Regions from separate parts of the Streptomyces flavalbus genome, predicted to be linked through region 1. Evidence: riboswitches for the same ligand, from Rfam matches in the RefSeq annotation. Region 1 holds a riboswitch; the other holds the start of a gene.
The links. Region 1 has a riboswitch for S-adenosylmethionine ahead of thrC (threonine synthase). Riboswitches for the same ligand answer to the same signal wherever they lie in the genome.

Region 1 (7,041 bases):
CGGCTCCGAGGAGGTGCCCGCCCTCCGCGACCAGGCCGACCTCACGGTCCTCGGCCCGGAGGGCGTCATCGACCTCCTCACGTCCCTGGCCGGCGCCGCGGTGTGAGGCCCGCGGCGGCCGGGGCCCGTCCCCGGCCGCCCCGTCAGGTCACCGCTTCAGTTCGTTGAGCTGGTCCAGGAACCAGCGGGTCGGCGGGAGCGCCGTCGCCGCCGCGGCCAGCCGCTTGGTGCGCTCCGCGCGCTCGCCCGGCGGCAGGGTCAGGGCGGCGTGCAGCGCGTCCGCCGTCTGGACGACGTCGTAGGGGTTGACCGCGATCGCGTCCTCGGACAGCTCCTCGTACGCCCCCGCCTCCCGGGAGAGCACGAGCGCGCAGCCGTCGTCGGAGACGACCGGCACCTCCTTGGCGACGAGGTTCATGCCGTCCCGGATGGGGTTGACGAGGGCCACGTCGGCGAGGCGGTACGCCGCCAGGGAGCGGGCGAAGTCGTCCTTGACGTGCAGGATGACCGGCGTCCAGGTCGGTGTGCCGTGGTCGGCGTTGATCTGCTCGGCGACCCGCCGCACCTCCGCCGTGTAGTCGCGGTACACGGCGAGGTCCTGCCGCGACGGGTAGGCGAACGCCACGTGGGTGACGCGGTCGTGCCACTCGGGGCGGGTGTCGAGGAGGTGCCGGTAGGCGTGCAGGCCCCGGACGATGTTCTTGGACAGTTCCGTGCGGTCCACGCGCACGATCGTCCTGCGGGGGCTCCCGTCGGGTGCCGTGCCGATCTCCGCGCGCAGGGCGTCCATCCGGTCCGCCACGTCCGGCTGGTGGGCCCGGTCGCGGAGGAAGTCCGCGTCGGCGCCCAGGCCGTGCACGCCCACCCGGGTCGCGCCGAGGCCGTCGGTGAGCGCCTCGCAGCAGGCGGTGAAGGCGTCCGCCCAGCGCCGGGTGAGGAAGCCGAGGCGGTCGGCGCCCAACATGCCGTCGAGGATCTCGGCGGCGATGTCGTCGGGGAGGACGCGGAAGTACTCGGGGGGCGCCCAGGGCGTGTGCGAGAAGTGCCCGATGCGCAGGTCGGGGCGGAGGGCGCGGAGCATCCCGGGGACCAGGGTGAGGTGGTAGTCCTGGACGAGCACGCTCGCCTCGGGCGCCGCCTGCTCGGCCAGTGCCTCGGCGAAGGCGCGGTTGTAGGTGGCGTAGGAGTCCCACTGGGCGCGGAACTCCGCGTCGAAGGTGGGGGCGACGGGGGTCTCGTACAGCATGTGGTGGACGAACCACAGGACCGAGTTCGCGATGCCGTTGTAGGCGGCCGTGTGGACGGACGCCGGGATGTCCAGCATGTGGACGCCCGGTTCCGAGACGCCGCGGCGCAGCGCCTCGCGGTCGCCGTCGCCCAGGGTCGAGCAGACCCAGAGCGCGCCCGCGTCGGGGCCGATCGCGGAGAGTCCGGAGACGAGCCCGCCGCCGCCGCGTCTGGCGTGCAGCGAGCCGTCCTCGTCCACCTGGTAGGAGACCGGGCCGCGGTTGGATGCGACCAGCACCTGTGCAGCCTGCGTGGAAGCCATACGCCTCAACCTAGCCCGGCCCGGAAACGCTCAAACGTGCGGTACGGCACGCTGGCCGGGTCACGCCACCTTGCGGGAGGCGTACTCGGCGATCTCCACCATCGGCGGCCGTTCCTCGGTGTCGACGGAGTAGGTGCGTGGCTCGAAGCCGTCCTCCCCGCGTTCGAACTGGGTGAGGGACGGCCGGATCAGATGGCCGCGGGCCAGCCGGAGCTGGGCGGTGCGGTAGATCGCCGCCGCCATCCGGCCGAGGGCCTGGCCGTCCTGGTGGCGGTGCTTGCGGACGCCCACGTCGACCTGGGCGAGGGCGTCTAGGCCCACCAGGTGCAGGCTGTCGACCAGCATCCCCAGCTCCACGCCGTAGCCGACGGGGAAGGGGAGCTGTTCGAGGAGCGTGCGGCGGGCCGCGTACTCGCCGCCCAGCGGCTGCACGAAGCCCGCGAGCTGCGGCCAGTGCATGTTGAGCAGGGGGCGGGCCATGAGTTCGGTGACCCGGCCGCCCTGGCCGCCGGTACCGGCGAGGGGCCGGTCGTACATGGCCTTGACGAGGTCCACGCCGGGGTCGGTGAGCAGCGGGCCGACGATGCCGGAGACGAAGTCGGAGGAGAACTCCTTCAGGTCGGCGTCGACGAAGCAGACGATGTCCCCCGAGGTGGCCAGCAGGGACCGCCAGAGGACCTCGCCCTTGCCGGGGACGGTGGGGACGCGCGGGAGGATCGCGTCGCGGTGCACGACCGTGGCGCCCGCCGCGGCGGCCACCTTGGCGGTCTGGTCGGTGGAGCCGGAGTCGACGACCACGATCTCGTCGACCAGGGGCACCTGGTGGACGAGATCGTGGCGGATGGCGGCGACGATGTCGCCCACCGTCTCCTGCTCGTTGAGCGCGGGCAGCACGACGCTGACCGACTGGCCCGTCGCGCGTTTCGCGGCCAGTATCTGGTGGAGCGGTCGGTCGGTCTTGGACCAGGAGCGGGTGCTCAGCCAGCGCTCGACTTCTTCCAGCACAGTTGGCGGCTCCTCACTGTTCGATCAGGTGGTCACGGCGTGCGTGTGTGATCCATCTCGCGGTTCGGACGACTATCTCAACTGTCCTGGCCTTCGGTTACAGTCTTGAACAACGCGGATGACCATCGCATGTCGGGGGGCATCGGCGTTCACAACCACATACCGCTCATCCAGAGGGGCAGAGGGACACGGCCCGTTGAAGCCCCGGCAACCCTCCAGTCGGTTCTCGTACCGGTCGATGGCGACCGCTTCCGCGAGGCTCCCGGCTAGGGAAGGTGCCAAATCCGTCTCACGGCGAGATGCGTCGTGAGGAAGATGAGGAGAAAGGGCCTCGCCTCACATGGCTGTGCAGACTGTTGCAAGCGCCACCCCCACTGTTGACCTGGGTCCCGCCGCGGCGCTCTCCTGTCGGGAGTGCGGACACCGGGTACCCCTCGGGCCCGTCTTCGCCTGCGAGGAGTGTTTCGGGCCGCTGGAGATCGCCTACGACTTCTCCGCCTACGACGCCGAAGAGCTGCGTCAGCGGATCGAGGCCGGGCCCGCGAACATCTGGCGTTACGCGCCGCTGCTGCCCGTTCCGGCCGACGTGGCCGACAAGCCCAACCTGAACCCCGGCTGGACCAAGCTCGTCGACGCCCGGAACCTGGCGCGGGAGCTGGGCGTCACCGGCGGTTTGTATGTGAAGGACGACTCCGGTAACCCGACGCACTCCTTCAAGGACCGGGTCGTCGCGCAGGCGCTGGAGGCGGCGCGGGCCTTCGGGTTCACCACCCTGTCGTGCTCGTCGACCGGGAACCTCGCCGGTGCCGTCGGTGCCGCCGCCGCGCGGGCCGGGTTCCGCTCGTGCGTGTTCATCCCGCACGACCTGGAGCAGGGCAAGGTCGTCATGGCCGCCGTCTACGGCGGCGAGCTGGTCGGCATCCAGGGCAACTACGACGACGTCAACCGGTTCTGCTCCGAGTTGATCGGCGACCCCGCGGGCGAGGGCTGGGGGTTCGTCAACGTGAACCTGCGGCCCTACTACGCCGAGGGCTCCAAGACGCTCGCGTACGAGGTGTGCGAGCAGCTCGGCTGGCGGCTGCCCGACCAGATCGTGGTGCCGATCGCCTCCGGCTCCCAGCTCACGAAGATCGACAAGGGGCTGCGGGAGCTGGTCGAGCTGGGCCTCGTGGAGGACCGGCCGTACAAGATCTTCGGGGCGCAGGCGCTCGGCTGCTCGCCGGTGTCCACCGCCTTCAAGGCCGGGCACGACGTCGTACGGCCGCAGAAGCCGGACACCATCGCCAAGTCGCTGGCCATCGGCAACCCGGCCGACGGGCCCTACGTGCTGGACATCGCCCGGCGCACGGGCGGCGCCGTCGAGGACGTCACGGACGCGGAGATCGTCGACGCCATCAAGCTGCTCGCGCGGACCGAGGGCATCTTCGCCGAGACGGCGGGTGGTGTGACGGTGGGCGTCACGCGCAAGCTGATCGAGGCGGGGGTCCTGGACCCGACGCTGACCACCGTCGTCCTCAACACCGGTGACGGTCTGAAGACCCTCGACGCGGTGGCCGGTACCGGTCTGACCGCGACCATCCGTCCCAACCTGGAGTCGTTCCGAGAGGCTGGCCTCGCATGAGCGTGACCGTTCGCATCCCCACCATCCTGCGCACCTACACCGGCGGCCAGGCCGAGGTCGCCGCCGAGGGCGCGACCCTCGCCGAGGTCATCTCCGACCTGGAGAAGAACCACACCGGCATCGCCGCCCGCGTCCTCGACGACCAGGGCAAGCTGCGCCGGTTCGTGAACGTGTACGTCAACGACGACGACGTGCGCTTCGAGCAGGGGCTGGAGACGGCCACCCCGGACGGCGCCGGTGTGTCGATCATCCCGGCGGTCGCCGGAGGCTGAGCCCCGCCGAGCGTCGCCCGCGCCCCCTCTGTGACCCCCTTCGCAAAAAGCGGAGGGGGTCATTCCGTGTGATTGAGCGCGGTACAGTTGGGGAACGGGTCGCCTTCCGGATGCCGAGTGGCTATGAGTTCCGGCTCCGCGTGCGATAAGAAGTAGCCAAAGTGTGTGCCACCTTTGCGCCATTCAATCCTTTTGTCGGGCCCGACTTGCCCTGAATTCTGGTGAATTCTCGGCAAATTCCCGACCGGTGCTGCCCGGATTTCTCGTCCGACTGACCTGTTGCAGACGGCAGTTGGACAGATACATTCAGCCGCGGTCGACGCGTTCCGGCGCACGCCCCCGATCCACGGGGGGTGAGGTCTGACCCGGGTCCGCGAAGTGTGGATCTGTGCAAGGGCCAGTAATAGGGGAGTTAGGCATGGCTCAGGGCACCGTCAAGTGGTTCAACGCGGAGAAGGGGTACGGCTTCATCGCGGTCGACGGTGGTGCGGACGTCTTCGTCCACTACAGCGCGATTCAGATGGACGGTTACCGCACCCTGGAAGAGGGCCAGCGGGTCGAGTTCGAGATCTCGCAGGGTCAGAAGGGCCCGCAGGCCGACATGGTTCGCGTCACCGCCTGAACATTCTTCCGCGTAGGGCCCGCATCGGAGGCGTCATCCGCCGCCGGTGCGGGCCCTTCGCTGTGCCCGGCGCGGTGCCCGGCGCCGTGCCCGCTTCGCGGGCGCGCCTTGCACTCGACGGGGTCGAGTGCTAATCATTGGCGTTAGCACTCTGAAGGTGAGAGTGACAAAGAAGGACCGGGTCGGTGAGGCCGCAGGCCAGGTGGGGCAAGGAACCACACGGCAGGCGAGCCGTCCGTCGCGGGCGCGGGCGCGGTCCGAAGGAATCACCCCCAGTCCTGGAGGGACCACTTCACATGGCCAAGATCATCGCGTTCGACGAGGAGGCGCGGCGCGGCCTCGAGCGCGGCATGAACCAGCTCGCGGACGCCGTCAAGGTGACGCTCGGCCCCAAGGGTCGCAACGTCGTCCTCGAGAAGAAGTGGGGCGCCCCCACGATCACCAACGACGGCGTCTCCATCGCCAAGGAGATCGAGCTGGAGGACCCGTACGAGAAGATCGGCGCCGAGCTGGTCAAGGAAGTCGCCAAGAAGACGGACGACGTCGCCGGTGACGGTACGACCACCGCGACCGTCCTCGCCCAGGCCCTCGTCAAGGAAGGTCTGCGCAACGTCGCCGCCGGTGCCAACCCGATGGCCCTGAAGCGCGGCATCGAGAAGGCCGTCGAGGCCGTCTCCGGCGCCCTGCTCGACCAGGCCAAGGAGGTCGAGACCAAGGAGCAGATCGCCTCCACCGCCTCCATCTCCGCCGCCGACACCCAGATCGGCGAGCTGATCGCCGAGGCCATGGACAAGGTCGGCAAGGAAGGCGTCATCACCGTCGAGGAGTCCCAGACCTTCGGTCTGGAGCTCGAACTGACGGAGGGTATGCGCTTCGACAAGGGCTACATCTCCGCCTACTTCGCGACCGACATGGAGCGCATGGAGGCGTCGCTCGAGGACCCCTACATCCTCATCGCCAACTCCAAGATCTCCTCGGTCAAGGACCTGCTCCCGCTCCTGGAGAAGGTCATGCAGTCCGGCAAGCCGCTGCTGATCATCGCCGAGGACGTCGAGGGCGAGGCCCTGTCGACCCTGGTCGTCAACAAGATCCGCGGCACCTTCAAGTCCGTCGCCGTCAAGGCCCCGGGCTTCGGTGACCGCCGCAAGGCCATGCTCGGCGACATCGCCATCCTCACCGGTGGCGAGGTCATCTCCGAGGAGGTCGGCCTCAAGCTGGAGAACGCGACCCTGGACCTCCTGGGCCGCGCCCGCAAGGTCGTCATCACCAAGGACGAGACCACCATCGTCGACGGTGCCGGTTCCGCCGACCAGGTCGCCGGTCGCGTGAACCAGATCCGCGCCGAGATCGAGAACTCCGACTCCGACTACGACCGCGAGAAGCTCCAGGAGCGCCTGGCCAAGCTCGCGGGCGGCGTGGCCGTCATCAAGGCCGGTGCCGCCACCGAGGTCGAGCTGAAGGAGCGCAAGCACCGCATCGAGGACGCCGTGCGCAACGCCAAGGCCGCCGTCGAGGAGGGCATCGTCGCCGGTGGTGGCGTGGCCCTGCTCCAGGCGTCCCAGGTCTTCGAGAAGCTGGAGCTGGAGGGCGACGAGGCCACCGGTGCCGCCGCTGTGAAGCTGGCCCTGGAGGCCCCGCTGAAGCAGATCGCCGTCAACGCCGGTCTCGAGGGCGGCGTCGTGGTGGAGAAGGTCCGCAACCTCACCCCGGGCCACGGCCTGAACGCCGCGACCGGTGAGTACGTCGACCTGATCAAGGAAGGCATCATCGACCCGGCGAAGGTGACGCGTTCCGCGCTGCAGAACGCCGCGTCCATCGCCGCGCTCTTCCTCACCACCGAGGCCGTCATCGCCGACAAGCCGGAGAAGGCCGCCGCGCCCGCCGGTGGCGGCGGTATGCCGGGCGGTGACATGGACTTCTGATCCTCCAGGATCGGCAGTTCACCGCCGTAGCACGGCAGCGGTACGACATC
Region 2 (7,041 bases), 1.6 Mb from region 1:
CGTCGAAGACGCAGGTGACCTCGGCGCCGGTCTGCGCGGCGAGCTGGGAGAGCTGGCCGAGCAGCCGCAGCCGCTGCTGCTCCAGCGGCATCTGCGGGTAGCCGGTCTTGGTGACGTTGTAGCCGTCGACGACCAGGTGGACCTGCGGCAGCGCCAGCAACTGGTCGAGGATGGCCGGGTCGTGCTCGGAGAGCGCGCGGGCGGCGATGTCCTTCGGCGTCATCCGGCCCGGCTCCACGGCGTCCACGGTCTCGGCGGGGCGCGCGGAGACCGGCGGCAGCGCCAGCTCCCGGCGCAGGCCCTGCGCCGCGTCCAGGACGGTGTCAAGGAGCAGCCGTACCCGCATGTCCTCGACGCTGCGGCCCTCGCGGGCGGCGCGCCGGGTGGCCTCCAGGGCGGCCTCCGTCTCCCCGAGGCGGGCCTTGAGGCGCCGGGTCTCGCTCTCCGCGGCGGAGAGCTGGGTCTGCCCCTCGGCGCGGACCGCCTCCATCTCGCCCTGCGCCCGGCGCAGCGCCGCCTCGCCGCGCTTGATGTCGCTGAGGGCGGCACGCAGCTTGCGGTGAAGCGATTCGGCTTCCTTCTTCGCGCCGTCCAGTTCGGCGCGCAGCCGCTCGGTCTCGGCGCGGGTCTGCTCCCGGGCGGCGGCGAGTTCGGCGCGCAGCCGCTCCAGCTCGGCGCGGCTCTCGTCGTCGGCGCGCTCGGCGTCCGCCCGCTGGGCCTCCTCGCCCGCGGCGGTCACCAGCTTCACCCAGCCGGTCGGGCGCAGCACGTAGGCCGCGGCGGCCACGTCGAGCGGGTCGGCGGCCGGGGGCGGCGATCCGGAGTCCAGGGCGCCGGTCAGCTCCGGCTGGGCCTCGCGCAGCCTCTCCCCGATGCGCTGCCGGAACAGCGGGTCGGTCTCCAGCGCGGCGGCCATCGCGTTGCCCGCGAACTTGGCCCGCCGGTTCGGGGCGAACCGGGCGTACTGCCGGAGCTGGGCGGGCAGTTCGGCGACGGTCAGCCCGCCGAAGCCGTCCGCGACGATCTGTACGACCCTGCGGCGCACACCTTCGGGCAGCGGACGGTCGAGCACCTCGGCGGCGCCGTCGCCCGGCCCCCCGCTCGTGGTCTCCACCATCCGTCACACCTCAATGTCCGTACGGGGTCGCCTCCCGGTCAGGAGGAGGCGCCCGGCCTGTCCACCAGCTCCACCTGGTCCACCGCGTTGCACCAGCGGCAGCGGACCGACTCGATGGTCTCACTGACCACCTCGCGCTCCTCGACCTTCGGCTCACCGGCCAGGTCGAGGTGGACGTACTCGACGACCTTCGACGAGCGCGTCACGTCGAAGCGGGTGAGGTTGCCGCACAGGGTGCAGCGCCACCGCGTCGTGGCGGTCGGCAGGGGAACCGTCATCGCGCCTGTTCTCTCCTTCTAGTTTCCGTGATGCGCCAGTTTCCCCGGCGCATGTGGCTCGTAACCCTACGGCCTGGCGGGGACCCGACGCCCGCCCGTCCACGGCGGCGAGGCGATCTGGGCGGCTGCGTCCCGTTACGTCATGCTCTATGTCCATGATCGGTACATGGAGCGCGGTGGCCGTCCGGGTGGGCAGGGCCATGCGGGCGCCGTCCGCGCCGGTGACGTACACCCTGATCACGCTGTGCTGCCTGGTCTTCCTGGTCAGCCCGGCCTCGGGGCTCAGTCCGGCGCACGGCACCGGGGACGGGCTGCTCGCCGCGCAGCGCGCCTACTTCCGGCACTGGGGGGTGGTGCCCGCAGATCTGTTCGAGGGCTCCGCCCGCGCCACCCTCACCCCCGCGACGGCCCTCTTCGTCCACGGAAGCTGGGTCCACCTGCTCGGCAACATGCTCTTCCTCTACGTCTTCGGCGCGATGACCGAGGAACGGATGGGCCGCGTCCAGTTCACGCTCTTCTACCTCGGCTGCGGCTACCTCGCCCTGCTGGGCTACGCCGCCGCCAACGCCGACTCGCAGCAGTCGCTGGTCGGCGCCTCGGGGGCGATCTCGGCGGTGCTCGGCGCGTTCCTGTTCCTCTTCCCCGACGCCCGCGTCACCAGTCTCCTGCCGTTCCTGTTCTTCCTGCCGGTGCGGTTCCCGGCCTGGGTGGTGCTGCCGTTCTGGGCGGTCCTGCAGTGGCTGGCGGCGGGGCGGGCCACCCAGGGACCCGGGGTGGCCTACCTGGCCCACCTGCTGGGCTTCGGCCTCGGCTTCTGCTTCGCGTGGGCCCGGTTCGGGGGGAGGACTAGAGTGAAGCCCGCCGCTCCAGCCCAGGCCCCCGAGGGAGAGAACCAGCCGTGATCACCGCGATCGTCCTCATCAAGACCAGCGTGGACCGCATCCCCGAGATCGCCGAGCAGATCGCCTCCCTGGAGAGCGTGAGCGAGGTGTTCTCCGTGACCGGGACGTACGACCTGATCGCGATGGTCCGGGTGCGGGAGCACGAGGACCTGGCGGAGGTCATCCCGGGGCGGATCAGCAAGATCCCCGGCGTCGAGGCGACGGACACCCACGTGGCCTTCCGGACGTACTCGCAGCACGACCTGGAGGCCGCGTTCGCTATCGGCCTGGACTCGTAGCGCGGGACACGAGCTGGCGGACCGCGGCCACGAAGCGGTCCACGTGCTCGTCCGGCGTCCCGGCGCCGAAGCTCACCCGCAGCGCGCTGGGCCCCTCGGCGGACTCACAGGTGGCGTCGGCGCCGTCGAGGAGCGTGCGCACCAGGGGGTGGGCGCAGAACAGGCCCGCCCGCACCCCGATGCCGTACTCCGCGGACAGGGCCGTCGCCAGGTCGGCGCTGGGCCAGCCGTCGACCACGAGGGACAGCACCCCCACGCGCGGGGCGTCGTCCCCGAACAGCGACAGGAAGCGGACCTCGGGAAGGTCGCCGAGGCCCGCCCGCACCTTCTCGATCAGGTACCGCTCCCGGGCGACCAGCGCCTCGAACCCCGCCTCGGTGAGCGCCGTGCAGGCGGAGGCGATGGCGTAGGCGCCGATGACGTTGGGCGAGCCCGCCTCGTGCCGCGCGGCGCCCTCCTGCCACCGCACCTCCACTCCCCCGTCCGCGCGCCGCACCACACCCCGGCTCGCGCCCCCGCCCGCGAGGTACGGCTCGGCCTCCCGCAGCCAGTCGGCACGCCCCGCGAGGACACCCGAGCCGAAGGGCGCGTACAGCTTGTGCCCGGAGAAGGCGACCCAGTCGACGTCCAGGTCACGCACGCTCACCGGGTGGTGCGGGGCGAGCTGGGCGGCGTCCAGGACGATCCGGGCGCCGTGCGCGTGGGCGGCGGCGGCCAGCTCGGTGACCGGCCACAGCTCGCCGGTGACGTTGGAGGCGCCGGTGACGCAGACCAGGGCGGGGCCGTGCGGGTCGTCACGGTCGGCGAGGGCGCGCTCCAGCGTCGCCACCGCCTCGCCGGGGCCGCGCGGGGCGTCGAGCACGGTGACGCGGGCGCTGTTCCAGGGCAGCAGGGCGGCGTGGTGCTCGGTCTCGAAGACGAAGACCCGGCAGTCGGCGGGCAGCGCGGCGGCGAGCAGGTTCAGCGAGTCCGTCGTCGACCGGGTGAAGACCACCTGGTCGTCGGCCCGGCAGTCCAGGAACGCGGCGACGGTGGCGCGGGCCTTCTCGAACAGGTCGGTGGAGAGCCGCGAGAGGTACCCGGCGCCCCGGTGGACGCTGCCGTAGTACGGCACGTAGGCGGCCACGTCGTCCCAGACCCGTTGCAGGGCGGGGGCGCTGGCGGCGTAGTCGAGCGCGGCGTAGGTGGTCTCGCCGCCGCTGGCGAGCGGAACGGTGACATCCCGGCCCAGAACGGGCAGCGGGGCACAGACGGGTGTGACGACGGACATGGCGAACCCCCATGCGAGGAAAGAGAGAAGAGGAGAGGGAAGAGGGCGTGCGGAGGCGGGGCTCGGCGGCCCTATCGCATTCGCTGACTCATGGAAGAACTCCTCGACGACCGCGCTTGCCATGAACCCTGCTGTTCACGGCCTGGTCTTCACCCGGGGCACCCCGCCACGGACGGAGGGTTGCCGGACAGCCAGCCGGGGCCTATTGGCTGTCACTCATGACCTGGTACGGCATCTTGCCATACGATCTTCGACGCGCAAGGGCGCGGTCCAGGATCCGGACCGCGCCCCGCACGGAACTCACGCGTTGCTGACCGCCACCCAGCGGTCCAGGGTGCGCTTGGCCGCGCCGGAGTCGATGGCCTCCGCCGCCTTCGCCATGCCGAACCGGATGCGGTCCACCAGCGGCCCGTCCTCCGGTTCGAGCGCCGCCAGCGCCGCCGCCGAGTTCAGCAGGACCGCGTCGCGCACCGGGCCCTCCTCGCCGTCCAGCAGCCGCCGGGCGACCTCGGCGTTGTAGGAGGCGTCGGCGCCGCGCAGCGCCTCCACCGGCACCCGCCGCAGGCCGACGTCCGCCGGGTCGAAGGTCTCCTCGGTGACCTTGCCGTCCCGGACGATCCACACCCGGGAGGTCGAGGTGGTCGTCAGTTCGTCCAGGCCGTCGTCGCCGCGGAACACCAGCGAGGAGTTGCCGCGCTCCGCCAGCACCCCCGCCATGATCGGCGCCATCCGCAGCGAGGCGACCCCGACGGCCTGCGCCCGCACCTTGGCCGGGTTGGTCAGCGGACCGAGGAAGTTGAAGGTCGTCCGGATGCCCAACTGGCCGCGCGCGGCGGCCACATGGCGCAGCGCCGGGTGGAACTTCACCGCGAAGCAGAAGGTGATCCCGGCCTCCTCCGCGACCTCCGCGACCCGCTGCGGCGTCAGCTCCAGGTTGACGCCGAGCTTCTCCAGCACGTCGGAGGCGCCGGACGCCGAGGAGGCCGCCCGGCTGCCGTGCTTGACGACCTTCGCGCCGGTACCGGCGATGACGATCGACGACATGGTGGAGATGTTCACCGTCCTGGCGCCGTCGCCGCCGGTGCCGACGATGTCGACGGTGTCGCCCGGCACCTCGATCACGTTGGCGTGCTCGTACATCGTGCGGACCATGCCGGAGATCTCCTCGACGGTCTCCCCCTTGGCCCGCAGCGCCACCGCGAACCCGGCGATCTGGGCGTCCGTCGCCTCACCGCTCATGATCCTGTCCATCGCCCAGGCGGTGGCGTCGGCGCTCAGGTCCTGGCCATCCAGCAGGCCGTTCAGCAGGGCGGGCCAGGAACGGCCCGCCGCGGTGTCGCCTCCAGCGGGGGTCACAGCGCTCATCAGCCGCTCCTGATCGTGATCGTCGTAGGACAGTCGGTGGGGCCAGCCTATCCAGGTCCGGGCGCGCCGAAGGGCCCCCGTCCGAACACCGGACGGGGGCCCTTCGTGTGGCGTGGCGAACGCGGGATCAGTGGTGGCCGTGGCCGCTCGTGATCTCCTTGTACTCCTCGACGGTGGGCTTGGCGATCTGCGACTCCTCGCCGAAGTACGCCTTGCTCAGCTTGGCGCGCAGCTTCTCGGAGCCCTTCACCTTGCGCTCCACACCGTTCTCGTCGACCGCGGGGCCGAGTTCGAGCGGCTTGTACTGCTCGTGGGCGGTGAGGGTGTGGAGCTGGTCCTGGCTCAGCGGCTCGTGGATCTCGATGAACTCGCCGTGCGGCAGGCGCTTGATCGTGCCGGTCTCCCGGCCGTGCAGCACCTTCTCCTTGTCGCGGCGCTGCAGGCCCAGGCAGATCCGCCGGGTGACGATGAACGCGAGGACCGGTCCGGCGAAGAAGAAGATCCGGACGAACCAGGTGACCGCGTTGATCGACAGGTGGAAGTGGGTGGCGATCAGGTCGTTGCCACCACCGACCAGCGTGACCATGTACAGCGTGATCCAGGAGACGCCGAACGCGGTGCGCGTCGGGGCGTTGCGCGGGCGGTCCAGGATGTGGTGCTCGCGCTTGTCGCCGGTGACCCACGCCTCGATGAACGGGTAGGCCGCGATCGCCACCAGCACCAGACCGAAGATCACCAGCGGGATGAACACGCCCAGGACGAGCGTGTGACCCCAGAAGTTGACCTCCCAGCCCGGGAAGTAGCGCACCAGGCCCTCGGCGAAGCCCATGTACCAGTCCGGCTGGGCGCCCGTGGACACCTGGTCGGGACGGTAGGGGCCGATCGCCCAGATCGGGTTGATCTGCGCGACCGCGGCGATCACCGCGATGACACCGAAGACCAGGAAGAAGAAGCCTCCGGCCTTGGCCACGTACACCGGCATGAACGGCATACCGACGACGTTCTTGTTGGTCTTCCCGGCACCCGCGAACTGCGTGTGCTTCTGGGTCCACACCAGGATCAGGTGGGCGGTCACCAGACCGATCATGATGCCCGGCAGCAGCAGGATGTGGATCGAGTAGAACCGCGCCACGAAGTCGTGACCGGGGAACTCGCCGCCGAACAGGAACATCGACAGGTACGTGCCGATGACCGGCGTGGCCAGGATCGCGCCCTGGGTGAAGCGGACACCGGTGCCGGAGAGCAGGTCGTCCGGGAGCGAGTAACCGGTGAAGCCGGTGAACATGCCGAGGACGAACAGCAGGAAGCCGAAGAGCCAGTTGACCTCACGCGGCTTGCGGAACGCGCCGGTGAAGAAGACGCGCATCATGTGCACGAACATCGCCGCGAGGAAGATCAGCGCCGCCCAGTGGTGGATCTGCCGGATCAGCAGACCGCCGCGGACGTCGAAGCTGATGTCCAGCGTCGACTTGTACGCCTCGCTCATCAGCTGTCCCTGCATGGGGACGTAGCTGCCGTGGTACTCCACCTCGTTCATCGACGGGTGGAAGAACAGCGTCAGGTACACACCCGTGAGGATGATGATGACGAAGCTGTAGAGCGCGACCTCACCCAACATGAACGACCAGTGGTCGGGGAAGATCTTGCGTACGTTGTTCTTGGCCAGGGAGTAGATCCCCAGGCGGCCGTCCGCCCAGTCGGCGAGACGCTCACCGGCCGGGGCCTTTCCGCGCGAGCGGCCCGGCGCCGTGGCGCCCGACGGGCTCGTGCTGCTGGCGGTAGTGCTCATCCGCGCTCCCAGAATGCAGGACCGACGGGCTCCTCGAAGTCG

Region 2: linked by a shared signal. The riboswitch ahead of ACFQZ6_RS09410 (aminotransferase class V-fold PLP-dependent enzyme) and the one ahead of thrC (threonine synthase) in region 1 are both predicted to bind S-adenosylmethionine.

Annotation. Positions count from the first base shown of each region.
Region 1 is NZ_JBHTEB010000001.1:3,687,973-3,695,013, reverse strand. Features, by position in the region: gene otsB (trehalose-phosphatase) at 1-106, shown strand, start outside; gene ACFQZ6_RS16480 (alpha,alpha-trehalose-phosphate synthase (UDP-forming)) at 149-1,549, opposite strand; gene ACFQZ6_RS16475 (glucosyl-3-phosphoglycerate synthase) at 1,610-2,554, opposite strand; SAM riboswitch class I at 2,718-2,876, shown strand; gene thrC (threonine synthase) at 2,895-4,175, shown strand; gene ACFQZ6_RS16465 (MoaD/ThiS family protein) at 4,172-4,447, shown strand; gene ACFQZ6_RS16460 (cold-shock protein) at 4,866-5,069, shown strand; gene groL (chaperonin GroEL) at 5,366-6,991, shown strand.
Region 2 is NZ_JBHTEB010000001.1:2,121,113-2,128,153, forward strand. Features, by position in the region: gene ACFQZ6_RS09390 (NYN domain-containing protein) at 1-1,117, opposite strand, end outside; gene ACFQZ6_RS09395 (hypothetical protein) at 1,156-1,395, opposite strand; gene ACFQZ6_RS09400 (rhomboid family intramembrane serine protease) at 1,551-2,297, shown strand; gene ACFQZ6_RS09405 (Lrp/AsnC family transcriptional regulator) at 2,294-2,575, shown strand; gene ACFQZ6_RS09410 (aminotransferase class V-fold PLP-dependent enzyme) at 2,556-3,845, opposite strand; SAM riboswitch class IV at 3,953-4,069, opposite strand; gene trpD (anthranilate phosphoribosyltransferase) at 4,146-5,210, opposite strand; gene qcrB (cytochrome bc1 complex cytochrome b subunit) at 5,338-6,999, opposite strand; partial or broken gene qcrA (cytochrome bc1 complex Rieske iron-sulfur subunit) at 6,996-7,041, opposite strand, start outside.